Regions from separate parts of the Bacillus sp. D48C genome, predicted to be linked through region 1. Evidence: riboswitches for the same ligand, from Rfam matches in the RefSeq annotation. Region 1 holds a riboswitch; each other region holds the start of a gene.
What was found. A riboswitch is a leader RNA that binds a small molecule or an ion and turns the genes downstream of it on or off. The one in region 1 is predicted to bind S-adenosylmethionine.
Positions count from the first base shown of each region.

Region 2: another riboswitch for S-adenosylmethionine. It lies ahead of mtnK (S-methyl-5-thioribose kinase); the one in region 1 lies ahead of ACLBXA_RS15340 (YezD family protein).
Region 3: another riboswitch for S-adenosylmethionine. It lies ahead of ACLBXA_RS05175 (ECF-type riboflavin transporter substrate-binding protein); the one in region 1 lies ahead of ACLBXA_RS15340 (YezD family protein).

Region 1 is NZ_JBKFAQ010000005.1:226,272-234,038, reverse strand. Features, by position in the region: gene ACLBXA_RS15375 (sirohydrochlorin chelatase) at 1-577, opposite strand, end outside; gene cobA (uroporphyrinogen-III C-methyltransferase) at 579-1,355, opposite strand; gene ACLBXA_RS15365 (DUF3906 family protein) at 1,440-1,640, opposite strand; gene ACLBXA_RS15360 (nitrite/sulfite reductase) at 1,651-3,273, opposite strand; gene cysC (adenylyl-sulfate kinase) at 3,366-3,977, opposite strand; gene sat (sulfate adenylyltransferase) at 3,990-5,126, opposite strand; gene ACLBXA_RS15345 (phosphoadenylyl-sulfate reductase) at 5,165-5,869, opposite strand; gene ACLBXA_RS15340 (YezD family protein) at 5,957-6,100, opposite strand; SAM riboswitch class I at 6,173-6,281, opposite strand; gene lysA (diaminopimelate decarboxylase) at 6,396-7,712, opposite strand.
Region 2 is NZ_JBKFAQ010000001.1:794,394-801,668, forward strand. Features, by position in the region: gene ACLBXA_RS04335 (pyridoxal phosphate-dependent aminotransferase) at 7-1,185, opposite strand; gene ACLBXA_RS04340 (carbon-nitrogen family hydrolase) at 1,200-2,063, shown strand; SAM riboswitch class I at 2,135-2,276, shown strand; gene mtnK (S-methyl-5-thioribose kinase) at 2,367-3,548, shown strand; gene mtnA (S-methyl-5-thioribose-1-phosphate isomerase) at 3,545-4,606, shown strand; gene ACLBXA_RS04355 (YvrJ family protein) at 4,674-4,835, shown strand; gene ACLBXA_RS04360 (3-hydroxybutyrate dehydrogenase) at 4,866-5,642, opposite strand; gene ACLBXA_RS04365 (PadR family transcriptional regulator) at 5,839-6,171, shown strand; gene ACLBXA_RS04370 (DUF1129 domain-containing protein) at 6,171-6,938, shown strand; gene ACLBXA_RS04375 (DUF1129 domain-containing protein) at 6,951-7,275, shown strand, end outside.
Region 3 is NZ_JBKFAQ010000002.1:20,602-28,805, reverse strand. Features, by position in the region: gene ACLBXA_RS05185 (energy-coupling factor transporter transmembrane component T family protein) at 1-200, opposite strand, end outside; gene ACLBXA_RS05180 (ABC transporter ATP-binding protein) at 193-1,893, opposite strand; gene ACLBXA_RS05175 (ECF-type riboflavin transporter substrate-binding protein) at 1,904-2,452, opposite strand; SAM riboswitch class I at 2,593-2,708, opposite strand; gene ACLBXA_RS05170 (aspartate/glutamate racemase family protein) at 2,862-3,542, shown strand; gene ACLBXA_RS05165 (macrolide family glycosyltransferase) at 3,634-4,821, opposite strand; gene lepB (signal peptidase I) at 5,081-5,611, opposite strand; gene ACLBXA_RS05155 (peptidoglycan D,D-transpeptidase FtsI family protein) at 5,688-7,814, opposite strand; gene ACLBXA_RS05150 (PAS domain-containing sensor histidine kinase) at 8,049-8,204, opposite strand, start outside.

The DNA of each region.
Region 1 (7,767 bases):
ACAAGTAGGGCAGTACAACGATGTTCTTTTCTTTTCGTTCTACAACTTCCTTTAATTTCTTCTCAAATTTCGGCTCCGCAGCTGCTAAAAAACAAACTTCTACTTTAGCAATTTTTTCTTCTGCTTGAAATAAAGTAGCGATCCGATTTATATCTTGTAAAGTTTCAGGATCGCTACTACCCCTTGCAACGAGTAAAAGTGTTACTTCATCTTTATATTCTTTAATACCACTTCCGTTATATACCGACTTTATAAGCGTCTCTGATACACCAAACGGATTACCATACGTCACCTTAATATTAGGGTATTGATTATTTAACTTTTCTAATTCAAAAGGAATATCATTCTTCACATGGCCTGCTGCTAATAAGAAAACAGGAATAGCAATAATCTCTGTCGCACCACGCTTCGCACATGTACGAAATCCTTCTTCAATAGAAGGATTCGCCAGCTCTAAAAAACAAACTTCTTGAATAGCCGCTTCTATACGGCTCATACATGTCGTAATAAATTGAATTGCCTCTTCTTTCGCTGCCCTCAAACGACTTCCATGACATATATATAAGACGGCTTTCATTTTACAACACTCCACTTACTTGATAAGCATTTTCCGTTTGCTTCTCAAACCAATGGATTTTTTCTCTAAAACGGACAACTTCTCCAATTACAATCATGCTCGGATTTTGAATTTGCTCTTTTTTCGCAACATCTACAATTGTCCCTAACGTTCCAACAACTGTGCGCTGCATAGACGTCGTCCCCTGCTCAATAATAGCAACTGGCGTACTTTTATCTTTTCCATGCTTCATCAGTTGTTCGCATATGTAGGGTAAATTACTAACCCCCATATATACAGCTAACGTCTCTACACCTTTCGCTAAATTTTCCCATTTCACTTCTTCTTTAGCACCTTCTTTCCTATGCCCAGTCACAATAGCAAAACTTGCACTTGCATCACGGTGCGTCACTGGAATACCAGCATAAGCAGGTACAGCTATTCCAGACGAAATGCCTGGGACGATTTCAAATGGTACACCTTGCTTTGCTAATGCTTCCGCTTCTTCTCCTCCTCTACCAAATACAAATGGATCACCGCCCTTAAGCCTCGTTACAACTTTTCCTTTTTTCGCATATTTAATAAGAAATGTGTTAATTGTCTCTTGCTTCATCGTGTGATAATTCGGGAGTTTCCCGCAATAAATTAAATCCGCTTCAGGCTTTGCATATGAAAGCAATTCTTTATTCACGAGACGGTCATATAAAATAACATCTGCCTTCTCAATACATTTCAATCCTTTAACAGTAATTAAATCCGGATCGCCAGGACCCGCTCCAACTATATACACCTTCCCCATCATCTCTCCTCATTTCTTCTATTAAAATGAAACTTCCATTCGTATATAAGAATGGAAGTTTTTATTTTTTCGTATTACTGATCTCTACTCATGAATAACAAATGCCGCACCTTTTCGAATCTTCTTTTTTTCAAATAAGGAGATTTCCTTTACTTCTGGCAACGGTAAAAAATGCTTTTCAAGCTCAATCTCCGCAAGCTTAAATGCCTGCTCTTCACTTTGAGCAACAACAACAATCGGAACGATATTATTCGCTAATACAGCTTCAAATCGATATAATTCCATATTGCCCCTCCTAAGACGCTATTACTTCTTCTAACACGTTATTTAAAGCTATTTGCAATGTATCTACACCGATACGTCCGACAAAATCATAAAATGTTTCGGCAGGTAACTTATTCTCTTTAAAATAACTTATAAATGATGCGAGTACATCCGGTAAATCCTCGCCATCTATTTTCCCTTTTAACTTTTGATTATAGGCACCGCCATCTAACAACGTTCCACCTACATATATTTCAAATGCTTCAACAATCCCTTTTTCCTTCGTTTTCATTTTTACCCCTTGTAATCCGATGTCAGCAATTTGACGTTGACCACATGAATTTGGGCATCCTACCATATGAATTCGAACTGGAACATCAAGTGCAATTTCTGTATCTAAGTATTCTGCAATTTTCCGTAATCTTTCTTTCGTTTCTACTAGAGCAAGATTGCAATATTCAATACCAGTACATGAAACCGCATGACCAATAAATGATTTCGGACTTGCAGATATCGCTTCAAACAACGGTTCACTTAATAAACCCGTTACATTTTCTGGTGGAACATTCGGAATGATGAAGTTTTGTGAGTTACACGTACGAATTTGTCCATTTCCATACTGCTTTGCAATTCTTGCAATCTCAAACATTTCTTTTGCATGTAAACGACCTACCGGCACATTAAAACCGACATATTTTAATCCATCTTGTTTTTGATCTTGAACACCATAAAAATAGCCTGCATTCCATCCTTTAAGTGCACTTTCTCCTTTACTTTGCAATGGTCCTGTATACTCTATTAGTTTCTCTTTAAATTTCTCTGCTCCCCAGTCTGCAACAAGAAATTTCAAACGAGCTAAATGACGTTTCTCGCGATATCCAAAATCACGGAATATAGTAGCAATCCCAATTGCTACCGCCTTCACTTCTTCTGGTAAAACGAACACATCTAATTCATCAGCTAAATATGGACGGGCTGATAATCCACCGCCTACTTTTATATGAAAACCAACTTTTTTCTCACCATCTATTTCTTTCGTAGCAGGTGTAAATGCAACACAGTTAATCTCTGCGTTTGCCGAGTTATAAACGTTAGAACTAATAGACATTTTAAATTTACGTGGTAAGTTAGAAAACTCTTCATTATGTTGGAAATAGTCATATACCTCCTTCACAATATGCGTTGTATCAAACAGTTCATTCGCATCAATTCCTGCAAGTGGATTACCTGTAATATTACGTGTTATATCACCACACGCCCCTGCTGAAGATAACCCAACTCTTGCTAATCTTTTAAAAATATCTGGCATTTGCTGAATTTCTAACCAGTGAAACTGAATCGCCTGTCTTGTCGTAATATCTATTACATCACGTCCATAATCCTCAGCGATAGAAGCAAGCACTTCCGCCTGCGCATTTGTAATAATCCCTGAAGGAATATTTACACGCATCATAAAATAGCCAGCTTCTTTCGGTCTTTGCAAATACAATCCTGCCCATTTAAATGCGTCCCACTCTTCTTTCGGAATAGATTCGAATCCATTTTCCGCATAGTAAGGAATATCATTAAAAATTTCCAAACCATCTTTTGCTAATTTATTTTTCTCAGTCTGATTTAATTTTTCATTATTAGCCCATACTTTTTCATAACTCATTTTTAAATCCCCCTATATAAAGTGAAACTTTAATCAACCCTCACCAATCGGGCATTTACAGCCTGCTCCAGCCGAATTTTGAGGTGGGCGTTTTACTTCCCAGCAAACAACGGGACAAAACTACGCTCTTGTAAGTACTTCACGATTTGTTCTGCACATTCTTCAATAGAATACTTGTGCGTTTCTACAATTAATTCCGCTCGATCTGGTTCCTCATACGGTGAATCAATACCTGTAAAATCTTTAATATCACCTTGTCTCGCTTTTTTGTATAACCCTTTTGGATCACGTTTTTCACACTCTTCAATTGGACATTTTACAAACACTTCTATAAACTCATCTGCCGCTAATAGATCCCTAACTTGTTTGCGATCTACTCGAAATGGTGAAATAAATGCTGTAAGGACAACTGTTCCTTGATCTACAAATAACTTTGCCACTTCGCCAATACGTCTTATATTTTCCATGCGATCACTTTCAGAAAATCCTAAGTCTTTATTTAAACCGTGGCGAATGTTATCCCCATCCAGCACATAATTTCCAATATTCTTTTCAAACAGTTTACGAGCGACCGCATTCGCTACTGTAGATTTACCCGAAGCTGATAAACCAGTAAACCAAATTACAAAACTGTGATGTCCATTCTTCACTCTTCTATCATCTTTTGAAACCGAAGCTATATGCCAAGTAATATTCGTATCCATCTCGTTCTCTCCCTATTCTGTTACTACTTCTTTTTTTAAACCTTTAATTAGCACTTCTACTACTTCTTTACGACTAAATGTACTTGGCGGAATCTCACCGTTTCTTAATAATTCTCTTACTTTCGTACCCGATAAAATAACATGATCTTCTTTTCCGTGCGGACATGTTTTCGTTGAAGCCATCGCTTCACATTTCGTGCAGTAAAAACTATGTTCAAAGAATAGTGGTGTAATGCCTAACTCTTCTATCGTAAAATTCGTGAAGATTTCTTGCGCTTCGTATGTTCCGTAATAATCTCCTACTCCGGCATGATCACGCCCTACAATAAAGTGTGTACATCCAAAATTCTTTCTTACTAACGCATGAAATATAGCTTCCCTTGGTCCTGCGTAACGCATTGCAGCAGGAAATACACTTAAAAAGACACGATTTTTCGGATAATAGTTTTGAAGGAGTACTTCATAGCTTTCCATTCTTACATCAGCAGGAATATCATCCGATTTCGTTTCTCCAACGAGTGGATTTAAAAAGAGACCATCTACAATTTCAAGAGCAGATTTTTGAATATACTCATGGGCACGATGTACCGGGTTTCTCGTTTGAAATCCGACTACTGTTTTCCACCCACGTTTTTTAAATTCTTCTCTCGTTTCAATTGGGTCTAAACGATAAGAAGGAAATTGATTATTTTCAAAGCGTTTTGTTAGAATAATAGTTCCTCCAACGTAAACGTTTGGCCGTTCATATAACTTTTTCACTCCTGGATGAACCTCATCCGTTGTTTTATATACAAGTAACGCTTCTTTTTCTTTATCTGGTACGAAAATATCTTCTATTTGAATAACACCATATATATTTCCATTGTTGACAAGCTTTACTTCCTCTCCAGTCTTCAGGCTTTCTGCGACTTCTTCTGTTACCGGTAATGTAATCGGTATACTCCACACACTACCATTTGCTAAACGAAGCGTTTCTACGACTGAATCATAATCTTCCTTCCCTAAAAAACCAGTAAGCGGGCTATATCCACCTGTCGCCAATAGTTCTAAATCACTTAAAGCAATATTGTCTAATTTAATTTCTTTTTCAATTTGTGATACCTCATATGTCTCATCTATACGGTTTACTAATTCGTTTACTGTGCTCATTTTCTATATCCCCTCTTAGCTTTATTTCAAGATTCATCTTATTGATAATGAAGACCACATTCGGTTTTCATTTTCCCAGCCCATCTACCATCTCTTGAATCGCCACCATCCCCTACAGGTAAAGTACATTTCTCACACCCAATACTTGGATAGCCAACATCATGCAACGGGTTATACGGCAAGCTATGTTTGTATACATATCGCCAAACTTCTTTCCACGTCCAATGAATGAGTGGACAAACTTTAATAGATTGAAAACGATGATCTTGATTTATAAACTTTGTATGCTTACGTGTTTCTGATTGTTCCCTTCTTAAGCCCGATATCCATGCTTTTTCCACGACTAATGATTTTTCTAAAGGTAAAATTTTTCTAATCTTACAACAAAGATTCGGATTGCTCTCCCACAGTTTTTCACCATGCAACTTCGCCTGTTCATCAAGTGTAAGTTCTGGCTGTTTTTCTATAATATTCAATGAAGGAAATCGTTCCCTCACTCTTTGAATTAATTCATACGTTTCTTGAAAATGAACATTTGTATCTAAAAATACAACTTTAGCAGATGGATTTACTTGGTTTATAAGGTGCAGCAATACCATACCTTCCACCCCAAAGCTACATGCATAGACGATTTCATCTTTATACTCTTCATAAGCCCAATTTAATACTGATAACGCGCCTTTTGTTTCATCTTCTTCCGAAAATGAAACAACATTTTCTTCCCACGTTTCATACGTCAACATGTTTTTTCCCCCTGTAAAAGCAAAAAGACGGTTTTAACCTAATGAAAATAGGTTAAAACCGCCTCTAGTTTTTCTAGTCAGCGCTTTTCACTTTAAACGTACTTTTTCACTTTTCTCTAACTGAATTACTTTTCCATCTTGCACAACAATTGTAATTGAACCATATTTCATATCAGCAAGCATCGCTTCAATCTTCTCGGATACTTCATCAAAATGTTCCCGTACACTCACGCGAACAGCCCCCCTTTTTATTCATAAAAAAAATCTTTCCCATTTCGAAAAGACTGTTCGGTAATATATTTTACCTTATCTTTCAAAATGGATTCCATTTTGCTGGATTTAGCACCTTGCTTTCTATAAGCAGGTTGCCGAGCTTCTTCGGGCCAGTTCCCTCCGCTTCTCTTGATAAGCTTTGTATTTGTATTTTATCACAATTCTGATTTTTTTCAATCCTAGTTTTCCGATATATTTTAATTATTTTATTTTACAAAAAAGGAATTGCCCATCCGAACAACTCCTTTTCTATTTAGACAAGCTCTTTAATACGTATGCGATCGTTCCCAATAATATTTTCATATGTTTCGCGTTCCACAACTACTTGCGATGTTCCGCCTTTTGCAAAGACCACGGCTGGTCTTCGAATCCGATTGTAATTATTCGCCATCGAATACCCGTAGGCTCCTGTACAGGAAACTGCTAGTAAATCAGCAGAAGCGACTTTTGGTAAATGAATATCCCAAATCAACATATCTCCACTCTCACAGCATTTCCCAGCAATCGAAACGAGTTCCTCATTCTCATCATTCCCTCGATTCGCTAACATTGCTTCATAACGCGCACTATATAAAGCAGGTCTTAAATTATCTGTCATTCCACCATCGACTGATACATATTTCCGAATACCAGGAATATCTTTCACAGATCCAACTGTATAAATTGTTGTCCCAGCATCACCTACAATGCTACGGCCTGGTTCAATCCATATTTCTGGCAATGGATATTCACATACAGTAAATTGTTCTCTCACTGCACTTGTTACAGCTCGCACATATGTCTCAAGAGTTAATGGTGTATCCGACTCTGTGTAGCGTATTCCAAATCCCCCGCCTACATTTAACACTTTTACTACATAGTTTGTTTGCTCTCTCACTTCTTCTAAAAATTGGCGAAGAACTTCAATTGCTCGAACAAAACCAGCTGTTTCAAATATTTGCGATCCGATATGTGAATGAATCCCTAGCACATTATAATTTGATTTTTGTAAAGCAAATCCAATTGCCTGCATCGCTTGACCGTTTGAAACGCCAAATCCAAATTTCGAATCATCTTGGCCTGTTGTAATATATTCATGTGTGTGCGCCTCTACTCCAGGTGTTACACGAATTAATATGTTCACAAATTTTCCATGTTGCATCGCTAAATCGTGTAAAATTTCTAATTCAAAGAAATTATCTACGACAAAACAACCAATATTCGCCTGAAGAGCCATCACTATCTCTTCTTCTGTTTTATTATTTCCATGAAAATGAATACGTGATGCTGGAAATCCAGCTTGGAGCGCAGTATATAATTCTCCCCCAGAAACAACGTCTAATGACATATTCTCTTCACGAGCTACTCGGCACATCTCCATGCACAAGAACGCCTTGCTTGCATATGCTACTTGATAAGAGAAACCACTTTCTTTAAAAGCACGATGAAACGCTCGGCATTTTCCTCGAATAGACTCTTCATCGTATACATAAAGTGGTGTTCCGTATTGCTTTGCTAGCTGCGTCGTATCGCACCCTCCAATTTCTAAGTGTCCTTGCCCATTAATTCGGCTTGTGCCGTGTAAATACATTTAAATTCCTCCCTTATTTCCTCTAAAACTCATAACCCCAATCTTCTATTCATTG
Region 2 (7,275 bases), on a different contig from region 1:
TGTCAATTACTTTTTGAAAAAATTTAATTTATCAATTCGATTAATGGCTTCCCGTAATCTATCTTCTGTATGCAAGAGACCAACACGGATATACCCTTCGCCATGTTCACCAAATCCAACACCAGGAGCAACTGCAACATGTGCTTTTTCTAGTAAAATATCAGCAAATTGCTCAGAGGTATATCCTTTTGGAACAGGAAGCCATGCAAAGAATGACCCTGTTGGAATGTCTACATTCCAACCAATTGATTGACAAGCCGAAATAAGAGCGTTTCGTCGAGATTCGTAACTATTTACAAGGTCTATTACGCAAGACTGTGAACTTAATAGTGCTTCGCGGGCAGCATCTTGAACTGCACCAAAAATACTAACATACATATGATCTTGTAATAAGTTAATGGTTTCAATGACACTTTCATTCCCTACTGCAAAAGCAATACGCCAGCCAGCCATATTGAAAGTTTTCGATAGAGTGTAAATTTCAATACCTGTATTTTTAGCACCGTCTGCTTGCAAGAAACTAACAGGTTTTTGACCATCGAATCCAATCGCACCGTAAGCAAAATCATGAACCACTAATATATTATGTTTATTAGCAAAATGAATAGTTGCATCAAAAAAATCTTTTGATGCAGTAGCACCTGTAGGATTATTTGGATAGTTTAAAAACATTAATTTTGCACGCTCGGCAATAGAGTTATTAATTTTTGTGTAATCTGGTAAAAAGTTATTTTCTGCAATAAGCGGCATTGTTTCAAATTGTGCTTTTGCTAAAGCAACTCCTGATAAATAATCTGGATAGCCTGGATCTGGAACGAGAATCGAATCACCAGGGTTTGTAAAACAAACTGGTAATTCTACTAATCCAGCCTTTCCACCAAACAATATAGCAACTTCAGTTTTCGGATTTACTACTACATCATATTCACGTTGATAGAATGTTGCCACGGCTTCTTTTAAACTTTCATGTCCGCGAAATGGCGGATATTTATGATGAATGGTCTTTTCTGCAGCATCTTGTAAAGCTTTTACGATATGCTGCGGTGTTGGTTGATCTGGATTACCTTGACCTAGATTAATAACATCGTGACCAGCTGCAACGAATTTGTTAACTTTTGCAACAAGTGAAGCGAAAAATTGTGTTGGCAATGATGTTACTATCTCAGAAGGTTGAAATAATTTCATACTTTCCACCTCTTTTGAAAGTTGTTACAATTCTAGTGACAAATGATATAATCTTTCCAGTATTTTGTAAAGAGAAAAATAAGAATGGGGCTGAAAAAATGAAAGTCGCATGTATTCAAATGGATATTGTTTTTGGAGATGTAGAAAAAAATATTGAGAATGCTAAAAATAAAATAAGCGAAGCGATGAAGGAGAGACCGGATGTTATTGTCTTACCAGAATTATGGACAACAGGATATGATTTAGCAAGACTTTCTGAAATTGCAGATAGGGATGGATTGGAAACGAAAGAAAAGTTGAAAGAATGGTCGAAACAATATGGTGTACATATTGTTGGTGGTTCCATAGCGAAGCAAACAGAGCAAGGTGTTACAAATACAATGTATGTGGTAAACAAGGAAGGAGAACTAGTCAATGAATATAGTAAAGTGCATTTATTTCAGCTTATGGATGAACATAAATATTTAATCGCTGGAAATAGTACAGGTGAATTTAAGTTAGATGATGTAGAGTGCGCCGGCACAATTTGTTATGACATTCGTTTTCCAGAGTGGATGCGCGTTCATACTGCAAAAGGTTCAAAAGTTTTATTTGTTGTAGCAGAATGGCCATTAGTTCGTTTAGCACATTGGCGTTTGCTATTGCAAGCAAGAGCAGTTGAAAATCAATGTTATGTTGTTGCCTGTAATAGGGCAGGAAAGGATCCGAATAATGAGTTTGCCGGTCATTCTTTAATTGTCGATCCTTGGGGCGAGGTTGTTGTAGAAGCAAATGAAGAAGAATCAATTTTATTTGGAGAGCTTGTATTCGAGAAAATTAAAGAAGTACGTAAAGGAATTCCAGTTTTTGCGGATCGTCGTCCAGAATTATACAAATAAAATGTTGACAAGTGATTTTTATTCTTGGTATAGTCTTCAACATAAAGTTAAAAATTCAAAAAATTATACAACTCTTATCAAGAGCAGGTGGAGGGATTTGGCCCGATGAAGCCCAGCAACCGACCGTAATACCATTGTGAAATGGGGCGTTTATTACGCCAAAAGGCACGGTGCTAATTCCAGCAGAAAGTAAAACTTTCTGGCAGATAAGAGGGGAGAAGATAAACTTCAAACCTCTTTCTTAGTGGAAAGAGGTTTTTCTATGTTAGAAAAACCTCTGAATTTAAAAAGGGGGAGAAGACGATGGGATATTATTCATTAACAGAAATAACAGCTGTACAATATGCGAAAGATCATGGCTATTTTGAAGCGAAGGCAAATGTCGTTTGTCATGAAATTGGAGACGGAAACTTAAATTACGTGTTCAAATTAGATGATGGAGAGAAATCAATTATAATAAAACAAGCACTGCCCTATGCGAAAGTAGTTGGTGAAAGCTGGCCATTGTCTATAAAAAGAGCAACGATTGAAAGTAAGGCCTTACAAATTTTTGCGCAGTATGTACCGGATTATGTTCCAGCAGTGTACAGTCATGATGAAGAGTTAGCGATAACGGTAATAGAAGACTTATCAAGACTAACAATTACAAGAAAAGGATTAATAGGCGGAGAAGAATATCCGCTTTTATCCCAGCATATCGGCCGTTTTCTAGCACATGTTTTATTTTATACTTCAGATTTTGGTTTACAGTCAGAAGAGAAGAGGGTACTAGAAGGTACCTTTGTAAATCCGGACCTTTGTAAAATTACAGAGGATTTAGTGTTTACAGATCCGTTTGGACATTATGATACAAATGATTATGAGCCAGATTTACAGCTCGTGGTTGATGAACTTTGGAGTGATAAAACTTTAAAACTAAAAGTAGCACAATATAAATATAAGTTCTTAACAAGAAAAGAAACTCTTATTCATGGTGATTTACATACTGGTAGTATTTTTTCGTCACCTTCTGAAACGAAAGTGATTGATCCAGAATTTGCGACATATGGCCCATTTGGATTTGACATAGGTCAATTTATTGCAAATCTATTATTAAATGCTTTATCTAGAGAAGAAGAAAAAAGAAGTGTACTATTTTTCCATATAGAAAAGACGTGGAGTTATTTTGTAGAGACTTTTACAAAGTTATGGATTGGAGAAGGTGTAGAAGTATATACGAAAGAAAAACAATGGTTACCAATTATTTTGCAAAATATCTTTACTGATGCAGTTGGATTTGCCGGATGTGAACTGATTCGTAGAACAATTGGTTTAGCTCATGTAGCAGATTTAGATGAAATAGAAAATAAAGAAACAAGAATTCAAGCTAAGAAGCAAGCGCTATCCTTAGGTAAAGAACTAATAAAATATGAATCTAAAAGTGCAGATATTCAACTGTTTCGAACATTATTTCAACAGACAGTTTCAGGGGGCGTAAAAGCGTGAGTACAATTGTTACTGTTCCGAGATCTGTAAGCTGGAAAGGTGATGCAATTGCGGTATTAAATCAAACGAAATTGCCGCATAGCACAGAATACAAAACATTGACGACTATTGAAGAGGTTTGGAAAAGCATCGTAATGTTAGAAGTACGAGGAGCGCCTGCAATTGGAATTGTAGCTGCATTTGGCTTGGCGCTTGCATCAAAAAAATATAACACTGTACATATTGAAGAATTTCAAAAGAAGTTTAATAGAGATTGTAATTATTTGGGGACGTCACGCCCGACAGCGGTCAATTTATTTTGGGCAATTGATCGTATGAGAGAATCTATTCGAGGGATTACTACAATAAAAGGAGCACAAAAAACATTAGAAGAAGAAGCGCTTCGCATTCAGCAGGAAGATGAAGAGGTGTGCCGAAATATTGGGGAATATGCGTTAACATGTTTTAAAGATGGCGATAATATTTTAACAATCTGTAACGCTGGAAGTATCGCAACTGCCAGATATGGAACTGCATTAGCTCCCTTTTATATTGGAAAAGAGAAAGGTGTGCGTTTACATGCATATGCGTGTGAAACGAGACCAGTTTTACAAGGTGGTCGCTTAACGACGTGGGAATTGAAGCAAGCAAATATTAATGTGACCCTTATTACAGATAATACTGCAGCTCATGCTATTCAAACGAAAGAAATAGATGCAATTATTGTAGGGGCGGATCGAATTGTCGCAAATGGAGATACGGCAAATAAAATAGGGACAATGAATTTAGCTATTTTAGCAAAGTACTTTGATATCCCATTTTATGTTGCTGCGCCACTGTCAACATTTGATGTTACGAAAGAAACTGGAGCCGAAATAATTATTGAAGAAAGAGATGAAACAGAAGTTACGAAAATCTTTGGAAAACAAGTAGCACCAATCGGAACGAATGTTTATAACCCTGCATTTGACGTAACACCGAACGAATTAATTACAGGAATTATTACTGAGAAAGGTATTATAAGCGGGGATTATAAAAGAGAAATTGCATCATTATTTGAAAAACAGGCTAATACATAATAGCTTGTTTTTTTATGCCTAAATGCATTGTTTTCTCTTACTTATATAATGAAAGGAGGAGAAGAGGATGGAAGAGTGGATCAAGATGATAGGTAATGTAGGGTTTCCAATTGTTGTAACATTATATTTACTCCACCGTATTGAAAGTAAATTAGAGGGGGTAATTGTTGCAATTGAGAAGCTCCCGCGGCAATTACTAAAGTACGAAGATCCTCGCGATAAAAAATAAAGTTTGCTCTTCTTGAGCAAACTTTATTTTTTATTGAGCAGTATAGCCACCATCGATAACGACAGCTTGACCAGTTATACCTTTCGCTTTTTCACTCGCTAAAAACATAGCATAATCAGCGATTTCTTGTACTTGTAGCAAACGCTTCTGTGGTACAAGTGGATAAATGACATCTTCTAAAACATTTTCAAGTGGTACATTTCGTGTAGTAGCTAAGTCTTGTAGTTGATTACGTACAAGAGGGGTATCGACATAACCAGGGCAAAGGGCATTAACAGTAATACCATGCGTAGCACCTTCTAAAGCGGCAACTTTTGTTAATCCAATTACGCCATGTTTTGCACTATTATAGGCAGCTTTTCCAGCAAACCCGACCAGGCCGTTAATAGAAGCGACATTAATAATACGACCATATTTTTGTTGTTTCATAATCGGAAAGGCATGCTTAATTGCGATAAACGGAGCAATTTGCATAATTTGAATTAGCAGCTCGAACTTTTCAGTTGGAAAGTCTTCAATGGGTGAAACGTGTTGCATTCCTGCGTTGTTAATTAATATATCTAATGAACCGAAATGATCAACTGTTTGAGAAATTGCTGCTGTAATTTCCTCTTCAGATGTAACGTCACATTTTAAACCGATAGCTTGAAAACCTTCATTTTGTAATTGTTCAGCAGCTTCTTTCGCACGTTCTTCAAGGCGATCAGTAATCACAACTTTTGCACCTTCTTTTGCAAAAGTACTTCCCACTTCATATCCAATACCACTCGCAGCACCTGTTAAAAAGACAACTCGATTTGTAACCATGATGAAAAACATCCCTTCATAATAAAGTTTTCATAGTGCTCTATTTAGAGAGGTTATAATGAAATTCCTGCAAACATTTGGAAAAAATATCGTTAGCTATCTTGTTTTGCAAAATAGTCTTTGCTATACTATTTTGTAAAGCAAGATACTTACGCTTATCTATCTTGTAAAACAAGATAGTAGGAGGATTTGAATTATGTCGACAAGTCAAATGCTGAAAGGGATCTTAGAAGGATGCTTACTTGCTATTATTTCTGAAGGCGAAATATACGGTTATGAAATGAGTGAGAAGCTAGCAAAGTATGGTTTTACAATGGCGAGTGAGGGAAGTATTTATCCGTTATTAATACGAATGCAAAAAGAAGGATTAATAACAAGCGTAATGAAGGAATCTCCATCTGGTCCAAAGAGAAAATATTACACATTAACAGAAAAAGGCGAGGAAGCACTTGATGAATTTATGGATCGCTGGGAAGCGATGCAAAGTAGTGTAGAACGTTTACTTGAAGGGAAGGGAAGGAGAAAATAATGTTATCAAGTGAAGCACAAAAGTTTTTGTTAGATATGAGATTATTTTTGACGGCAAAGAGTGTGAAAGAAAGTGATATTGAAAACTTTTTAGAAGACGCAGAACTTCATTTAATAGAAGGTGAGAGTGAGGGGAAGAGTGTAGAAGATATTTTCGGAAGCTCACCGAAAGAATATGCAAATGAACTTGTAAAAGTGATGGAAAGAGATAGACAGGAAACGTGGAAGCAAATTGGTTTTACAGTAATGAATATCGTATCTTTTTGGATTATTGCTTCTATCTTAATAGTGAGTAATGGAATGTTACAGATTTCACTTATACAGTGTATCGGTTACAGTTTTTCATTGATTTTAGTTGTTATGGGTCCTAATTTTCTACTTCGCAAAATGACCTTCGTCACAAGCTTTACAAAAACATGGTTTTCTATGTGGTCTTTAGTTATGATTGCTCCATTGTTTTTATTAGGAGCTGTTACGATATTAGATGTGATATATCCTACAAAAATGCTCACATTCACCGAAGTCCAAAGTTATATATTAGCTGGTGGGATTTTTATCATCACAGTAGCTATAAATATATATTTTGAAGGATGGTTTAAAAACTTATATTTAATTATTCCGCTTTCTATTATGTTAATGTTTAAAACATTTACATCTGAAGATCTTATGCCAATGCTATTTCAAATTATATGTTTATACGGAAGTTTGTTTATTTTAATTTTCCTTGAAATTATGATGAAGACGAATAGAAGAGAAACGGTTAAATAAAGGGGGATTATCATGAAGGTTTCTAAAGAAGGTGAAAAGTTTTTAATCGATACGAAAGTATATTTAATAACAAATGGGATTAAAGAAGAAGATGTGGACGCTTTTCTTGCAGATGCAGAACTTCATTTAATAGAAGGCGAGAAAGAGGGAAAGACAGTAAGTGACATATTTGGTGACTCACCAAAAGAGTATGCGGAAGAATTAGCGAAAGAGATGGAGAAGGATAAAAGCGGGAGTATAAAAAGTATTTTAGGGATGATTATTGGTATTGGTGGATGTTGGTTACTTACTAATATATTATTTGAAAATCCTAATCATAAATTTACGTTAACGAATG
Region 3 (8,204 bases), on a different contig from region 1:
AAACTAAATGTAAATATGACACTAAAAACAATTAAAATTTTACGAAATGGAATTTTAGCAATTCCGAGTCCAATACACCCAATAATAAATAAAATTAGCAACAACCTAAAATCAAAAAACAAAAAAGTAATCGTCATACAAAAAATAAATAAAAACAATTTTACTACCCCATCCATACGATGAAAATATGTACTATGCACCTTCCTCCCTCCTATTACTGTCTAAATAAAGCTCCATAAATTTTTCTGGACATACAATCCCACTAAATTTAACAAGCTTGGTTAAAGAACTCTCTCTTAAGTTGGCTCTTTGTAAGGTTTCTTGATCACCAAATACATTAGACACTGTATTATCCGCAATAATTTTCCCTTCATGTAGAACTACTGCACGGTCTGCATATTCTAGTGCGAGATTCATATCGTGAGTGATAAAAACAAATGAGATTCCCTTTTTAGCTAGTTTTTTAATAAACGACATAAATTGTTTATAATGATAATAATCTTGTCCCGCTGTCGGTTCATCTAATATGATAAGCTTGGGATCTATTGTTAATACAGATGCGATTGTTACTCTCTTTTTTTGCCCATAGCTTAGCGCTTGAATTGGCCAATTACGAAATGGATATAAACCACAAATTTTTAAAGTTTCTTCTACTCTATTCTTAATTTCTTCCTTAGAAAAATTATTTAATTTTAATGTAAATGAAACTTCTTCAAAAACAGTGGGCTGTGTAATCATATGATTTGGATTTTGCATCACGTAAGATATGGTTTCCCCACGTTTACGAATAGACCAAGAACTAATATCTTCACCCTCTAACAAGATTTCCCCATTTTTCATTTTGTTTATGCCTATAAGACTATGAGCTAATGTTGATTTCCCTGCTCCATTATGTCCCAACAGTGCCACAATTTCTCCTTCATATATTGAAAGGTTTACATTTTCTAATACTTTTTGTTTATTAGGGTATGAAAATGATAAATTCTCCACTTTAAGTAATTCCTTGTTTTTAGTATTACCTTTTAATATGACTTGTTTCTCCATCCACTCTCTTATAACGTTGCTTACCTTTTCCTTTTGAAGGTTTTCCATTGGATATATTACGTCATTATTACTATCAAAATGTAATCTCTTTAATGCTTCGATGTAAATAGGCTCTCTTAAGCCAATACATGGTAATATATTTGACGCTAAGATTTCTTTTGGTGTTCCTATTGCAATGACTTTACCTTCATCAATTAATATAACTTTGTCTAAATCCAGCTTTAAAATTTCTTCTATTCTATGTTCGATAATAACAATCGTTTTATTATATTGCTCATGTATATCTTTCATAAGTTCTATCGTATGTAAGGCGCTTAGCGGATCTAAGTTCGCTAACGGTTCATCGAACAATAATATATCCGCATTTGTTGTTAATAAACCAGCAAGAGAAACTGTTTGTTTTTGACCTCCTGATAATTCATGTGGACTTTGTTTATGAAACGTATGCATCTTCACCTTTCTTAATGAGTCCGAAACAATCTTTTTCATATCCTCTTGATTTACACATTCATTTTCTAAATAAAAAGCTACATCTTCTTCTACTGTCATACCAATAAATTGAGCATCTTGATCTTGCAAAATTGTTCCCACATGTTTACTCTGTTCAAAAATACTGCCTTCCCTCGGGTCTTTACCGGCAATTAATACGTTACCTGTACTAATCCCTTCATAAGAAAATGGAATTAGCCCATTGATACAATGAGCTAATGTCGACTTTCCTGAACCACTTCGTCCAGCAATTAGCACTTTTTCCCCAGGGTATATATGAAAGTTAATATCACTTAAAGTAGGCTGCGCAGCATGCCCGTATTGAAAGGTGAATTGTTCAAACGAAATAATTGGTTGCATGTTAACATCCCTACTTTTCAATTTTTAAATGTGCATGTTTCTTATTGGATTTCGCCAAGCCAATTGTAAGTGGCAATCCAAGAACTAAGAATACGATAACATCGGAAATTGTTGCTCCTAATACTTGTATAACAATTTTGTCAAATGGTTCTCCCATCACAATAATATCGAATGCCCCAGCAAATATAATAGCAATGACAATACCAACTAACCCAGTAATTGCTAAATAAGAAATATCTCCCTTGTTAAATGACCCGTTTTTCACACTAAAACCAACTCTTTTTTGAATAAGACCCATTGAAAAACCAATAATCCCTGAACTAATAACCCAGCCCCACCAAATCCCCCAGCCAGCAATCGTATCTGTTACGGTATGACCGATAAGTCCGATTAAGAGTCCTGCCACTGGACCAAATAATGCTCCAAAAACAGTTAATATAGCTAATGCTGGTTTAATAAATGTATTCGGTGCAATAGAAAATCCCCAAAGTCCTAATATCCCGTATAAGGCTGCTCCAATCCCGATTGCTACTACTAACTTTGTTGATAATTTATTCATTACAATTCCCCTCTCATATTGGTCAACTTTTATTATTCTATATTTATTTTAAAAATGAATTATGCATCGACACTTCCTTTCTATACAACAAAAAAATGACCTCTTACATAAGAGGTCATTTTCTTTCACGTTCAAGAATCCTCTTATCTTTCAAAAAACACATCGTGTCCTCTGCGGAATTAGCACCTTCCTATAAAATTGCATAGGGGTTGCTGAGGTTTCTTAGGGCCGTTCCCTCCACCTCTCTGGATAAGTATTAATTTGTAATTCGTATTATGGCACTAAAAAGCATAAATTTCAATACTTTTCTAACTATTTTTATTTTTCGTTAAATAGTACATTTAAATCATTGTATTCTTATCGGAATTATGAAATAATAAATTCAAAATCGTTTCGGGAGGAATGCATTATGAAAGTTATTGGTTTAATTGGGGGATTAAGTTGGGAATCTACATCATTATACTATAAACATATTAATACACTTACACTCTCTCAATACGATCAAAATGCGAAGCTAGTTTTATATAGTATGGACTTTGGAGAAGTAACTACTTTATTACAAAACCATCAATATGAAGAAGTAAAAAATGAACTAGTCACGGTTGCAAAGAAGGTTGAAAAATCTGGGGCTGACTGTTTATTAATGTGTTCAAATACTGTACATCTATTTGCCGAAGAAGTAGAACAAGCAATCTCTATCCCGCTTCTTCACATTGGCGATGTAAGTGCTAAAGAAATGGTAAAACAAAATATAAAACGTATCGGACTATTAGGAACAAAACAAACGATGGAGCAAGATTTCTATAAATCACGATTAGCGAAACATAACATTGAGACAATTATCCCAAATGAAGAGGAAAGAACAGTTATCCATCATGTCATATTAGATGAATTAAGTAAAGGGATCATTTCAGAAGCATCTAAAGAAAAGCTATTACAAATTACAAAGTCATTAATTCAAAACGGCGCTGAAGGTATACTATTAGGCTGTACTGAAATACCTTTACTCATCTCCCAAAATGATCTTACTGTTCCCGTTTTTGATACTGCTTTTTTACATGCAAATACTGCTGTGCAATTTGCTGGATAAGAATATACAAGCATAAAGGTACGAACCTCTATGCTTGTATATAGTTACGACTATTTCCCCCGCTATTTACGGGCAGTAAAACCCCCAACGATTAAAGTTTCACTTTATTTAAAAGAGATTCAATAACTGCAATTACTTCTTTTGAACCACCACATTCTAAAAAGCTATCATTAAGTTTTCGTATACCATGCTTATACTTTTCGTTTGAAAGAACATCTGTTACAGCCTCTTTTAAAGTGTGCACATTAACATGTTCTTTCAATAGTCTACGCGCTGCTTCCAGTTCAGTTAATCTTTGCGCTATCATAGGCTGATCTTTATCATGCGGTATTATTACAAATGGGACATTATAATGAATGGCATCGTGTACGCTATTCATGCCGCCATGTGTAATAAAAACATCCGCTTCATTTAATATTTCTGATTGAGGTACGTATGGAGCAATTATAAAATTATCTGGTGCTTTCTTAATTTTAGAAATATCATTTCTATCACCAATTGCCATTACAACTATCCCATCAAAATCTGAAAAAGTATCAATACAAGTATTAAAGAATGGTTCGAGTCCTTCAAGCAGTGTTCCCATTGAAATATAAATAACTTTCTTCTCTTTAAGTGATTCCAGTGGAAACTTTATATTTGTTTTACGCTTTGAAATACTCGGTCCAATAAAAATGTTATTTTCTCCGAACGATTCGCTATTAGGTTGGAAATAACGACTTGTGTATACGAGACAAACATCACCCTTATTATTCATAAATTGAAGATTATTCTTTGGTTTTACTCCAAATTCATGTTCCATCTGGTTTAGTAATTTTTCAGAGATCTCCTCTGGTTGGAATGGTATATCTGCATTTGAATGAAAAGGTAATGTCTTCAAAAACTCTGAAGGAATTAAAAATATAGGCGAGGACACTACACCTGGAACTTGTAAATACTCCTTTACTAACTCTCCCGCACCAAATATATCATAAATTACGAAATCAAAATTTATGCTTTCACTTAATTGTTTCGTAATTTCTAATATATATAAAGAAGTTTGAACATGCACATGAAAGAAAGCATTTAACCCAGATGAGGTTTCAGCATCAATAGAAATCTCCTTTAATAGATCCGGATGTGTATGTACAGTAGCTCCTAAATCTTCAATCCTATCTTTAAAGTTTGCAGTTGTAATATAATGTACGTTATCCCCTCGTTCAGTAAAGGCTTTCACTAAATTTAATGTAGGGTTTACATGTCCCTCTGCTGGAAAATTAACTACTAAAATATTTAGCACTTATTCCTCACTCCTTACATTTCACTGTTTTAATTAAAGCATACTGTTATTTGTACATGTAATCGTCCCCTAATAGTCCTAAAATGCTTGCTACATTATGTTGATAAATAATTTTCAGTCATCAACATAAAAAAAGCATCTACCTATGTAGATGCCTAACCGTGATAAGGAGTGTTCTGTGAGGTTAGAACAAGCTTCTCTGCTTGTCCTATGCTATCAATATATGATTTATTTTATAAAACGTGAATAGTTAATAGAATTATTTTATCCATTTTATATGATCAAATGGATAAAATACCATTTCTACTTTACCTATTATATTTGACTCATCAATAAGTCCAAGTGTATTCCTACTATCTTTACTATGATTACGATTATCCCCTAACACAAATAATTTATGCGTAGGAACTTTTATTTCTCTCAAATTTGAAAAACGATTGGATACTTGTGACATATCTAAATGTATATACGATTCATCACGCTTTTTACCGTTAATAAATACCTCATCCTCTTTTAGTTGTATGTTATCCCCCGATAATCCAATAATTCGTTTCACATAGTAAGTAGGCTCGTCTTCTTTTTTTATAATGACAACATCTCCATGATGAAAAGACGATAAACAGACGTTTACCTTATTAACAAGTATATAATCTTTTTCATTCAAAGTAGGTTGCATCGAAATTCCTTCTACCATACAAAATAAAAATGACTTATTAATAAAAATAACCCCTATTATAATTAAGATGTAGCTACATATGTTCCTCCAATATTTTAGAATAAACGGCTTCATATATACCTCATTTCTAATCTATTCCCAGATAAAAACGCCTCTAGTTCACATGAATGCTAGAGACGTTTCGTCCATTTTAATTCTCTTTAGAGGCATCTGTTTTTGGCGCTTCACCAGTTAATCGCTTATTTTTCAAATCAAAATAAGCATCTAAAACTTCTTTTCCAATATCGGAGTTAATGCCCGATTTATCATTTTCAACCCACGGTACTACAACAGAAAATGCTACTTCTGGATCATCATATGGCGCATATCCAGCTAATGTTAAGTTATAACATTCTCTACGATCGCCTTTCGCATTTCGCCCAATTTCATTTTCTCCACCATATACAGTTTGTGCGGTCCCTGTTTTACCAGCTGGTTTATATGGTGCTTTTTGGAACGCTCTTACTCCCGTTCCATCTCCTTCTTGAAATACTTTTCTAAATCCTTCTTTTACTTGATTAATATATTCTTGTTTCATATCGATTCTATTTAAAACAACGGGTTCTATTGATTGTACTACTTTACCAACCTCATCTTTTTGAACGGTTTGTTCTCTAATCTCTTGAACAATTTGTGGTTTCATTCGATACCCTCCATTTGCGATAGTCGAAATATATTGTGCAAGCTGAAGTGGTGTATATGTATCATATTGTCCAATAGAATAATCTAATAAGAAACCAGGCTGATTATCTTTTCTTCCAATTTGTCCTGCAGTTTCATTCGGTAAATCAATACCAGTTTGTACGCCTAGTCCAAATTGCCTGAAATAATATCTCATTTTATCAAAATATTCTTGTTTAATATCTAGTGAACTATTTTTCACATAATCCACACCAGCAATTTTTAATGCTATATTAAACATATAAACGTTTGAAGAAACTTGTAACGCTCTTAGATCGTCTATATCACCAAAATTTTTCCAAGACTTCTTTTCCTTAGTTCCTTTAAACTTCATAGGTGCATCATAAAAATGTGTTCCAGGAGTTATTGCATTTGTTTCAAACCCTGTTAACACTGTCGCACCTTTAACCGTTGATCCAAGCTCATATGAACTTGTCAGCGTGCCTAAAGCATAATCTTCTACTTCCATTTTCCCATCTTTTTCTACAAGCCTTTTCCCAGCCATTGATAATACTTGGCCATTTTTAGGATTCATCATCACTACGAAAGCACGGTCTAACATTGATTCTGATCCTTTATATTGTTTTAATATTTTTTCTATACTCTCCTCTACTTTTTTTTGCAATTCCATATCTATGGTTAAAGTTAAATTTTTACCGCTTTTTCCTTCCGAAACCGTTTCCGTTCTCATTGTATTGCCTTGTTTATCAGCAATGCTTCTTACTTCTTTTTTCGTACCATGAAGTACATCTTCGTATTGCTGTTCGATATAACTTTTGCCGACCCTATCATTTCGGCTATAATCACGCACTAAATAATAATCTAATCTTTCACGTGGCAATCCTTCATCAGCATTTGAAACGTTACCAAGAACGGAACGAAATAGACCATCATTTACATAGATTCTCTCCCAATCAACTGATGCGTCTACCCCTGGAAGTTTCGCTAAATTTTCACTAATCACCGCATATTCCTGTTCACTAACGTCCTTTTTAATAATTTGAGGTGCCATCTGAAAACCTGAGGTCATTTTACTTTTAATAGCTAACACTTCTATATCTTTAGCCGTTAGTTCTTGAAGATTTTTATCTGTAACGCGCTTCCTTTTTAAATCTTCTATTTTTTTGTCTAGCTCTTTTCCGGTAATATCCTTATCTCGGAACTTATCTATTTCTTTTTTTGATACTAAGTCTTGAGTAAGTTCTGGATTTAATTGCATCCAAAAGTCTTTCTTATCAGTCTCAGTTAACTTATCTATATCTTCTTGCGGCATTTCAATAATGTCTGCAAGTTGTCTTGCTGATTTTAATATTTCTTCTTGTTTTACACCTTTCACCTTTGTATATGTAATCGTACGTAAAGATTTATTATCAACTACTGGATTTCCTTCACGATCAAATATTTTCCCACGTGGTACAGAAAGGCCCACGGTTGTATTTTCTCTCTTCTCTACTTCATTTTTATATGTTTCTCCATCAAAGATTTGCACTTTTCCTAACTGAATAATGATGCCAGAAAATAATAAAAAAACACAAAGGAATAAAATATTTAACCGGAGAGGTACTACTCTACCACTCTTCTTCTCTTGTTTTTTCACCTTGTCATAATCTCCTCCTTACAATATTCCAAATAATAATCACTTTTCTATATTAAAAGTAATGTACAATTTTTATACATTGCTTTGTACAAATATTAATATAATGTTTAAAACTTAATAGAAATTAAAACAAATGTAAAGAAAAGATAAAGTTTACTAAATTAAATATAAAAAATACCCAATAACAAAAAGATTAGCTTTCACTAATCGCTTTGTTATTGGGTATTAATTGATTTAAGAATTACTACTAGTGCGTATTGCTATACATTTATCGTCACAATTAGAAAAAGATTGTTTACTTTGTACTTTCGGTAAGTAAATTGTTACTGTTGTCCCGACACCAACCTCGCTCATGATACTAATTGTCCCTTGATGACTTTCAATAATTTT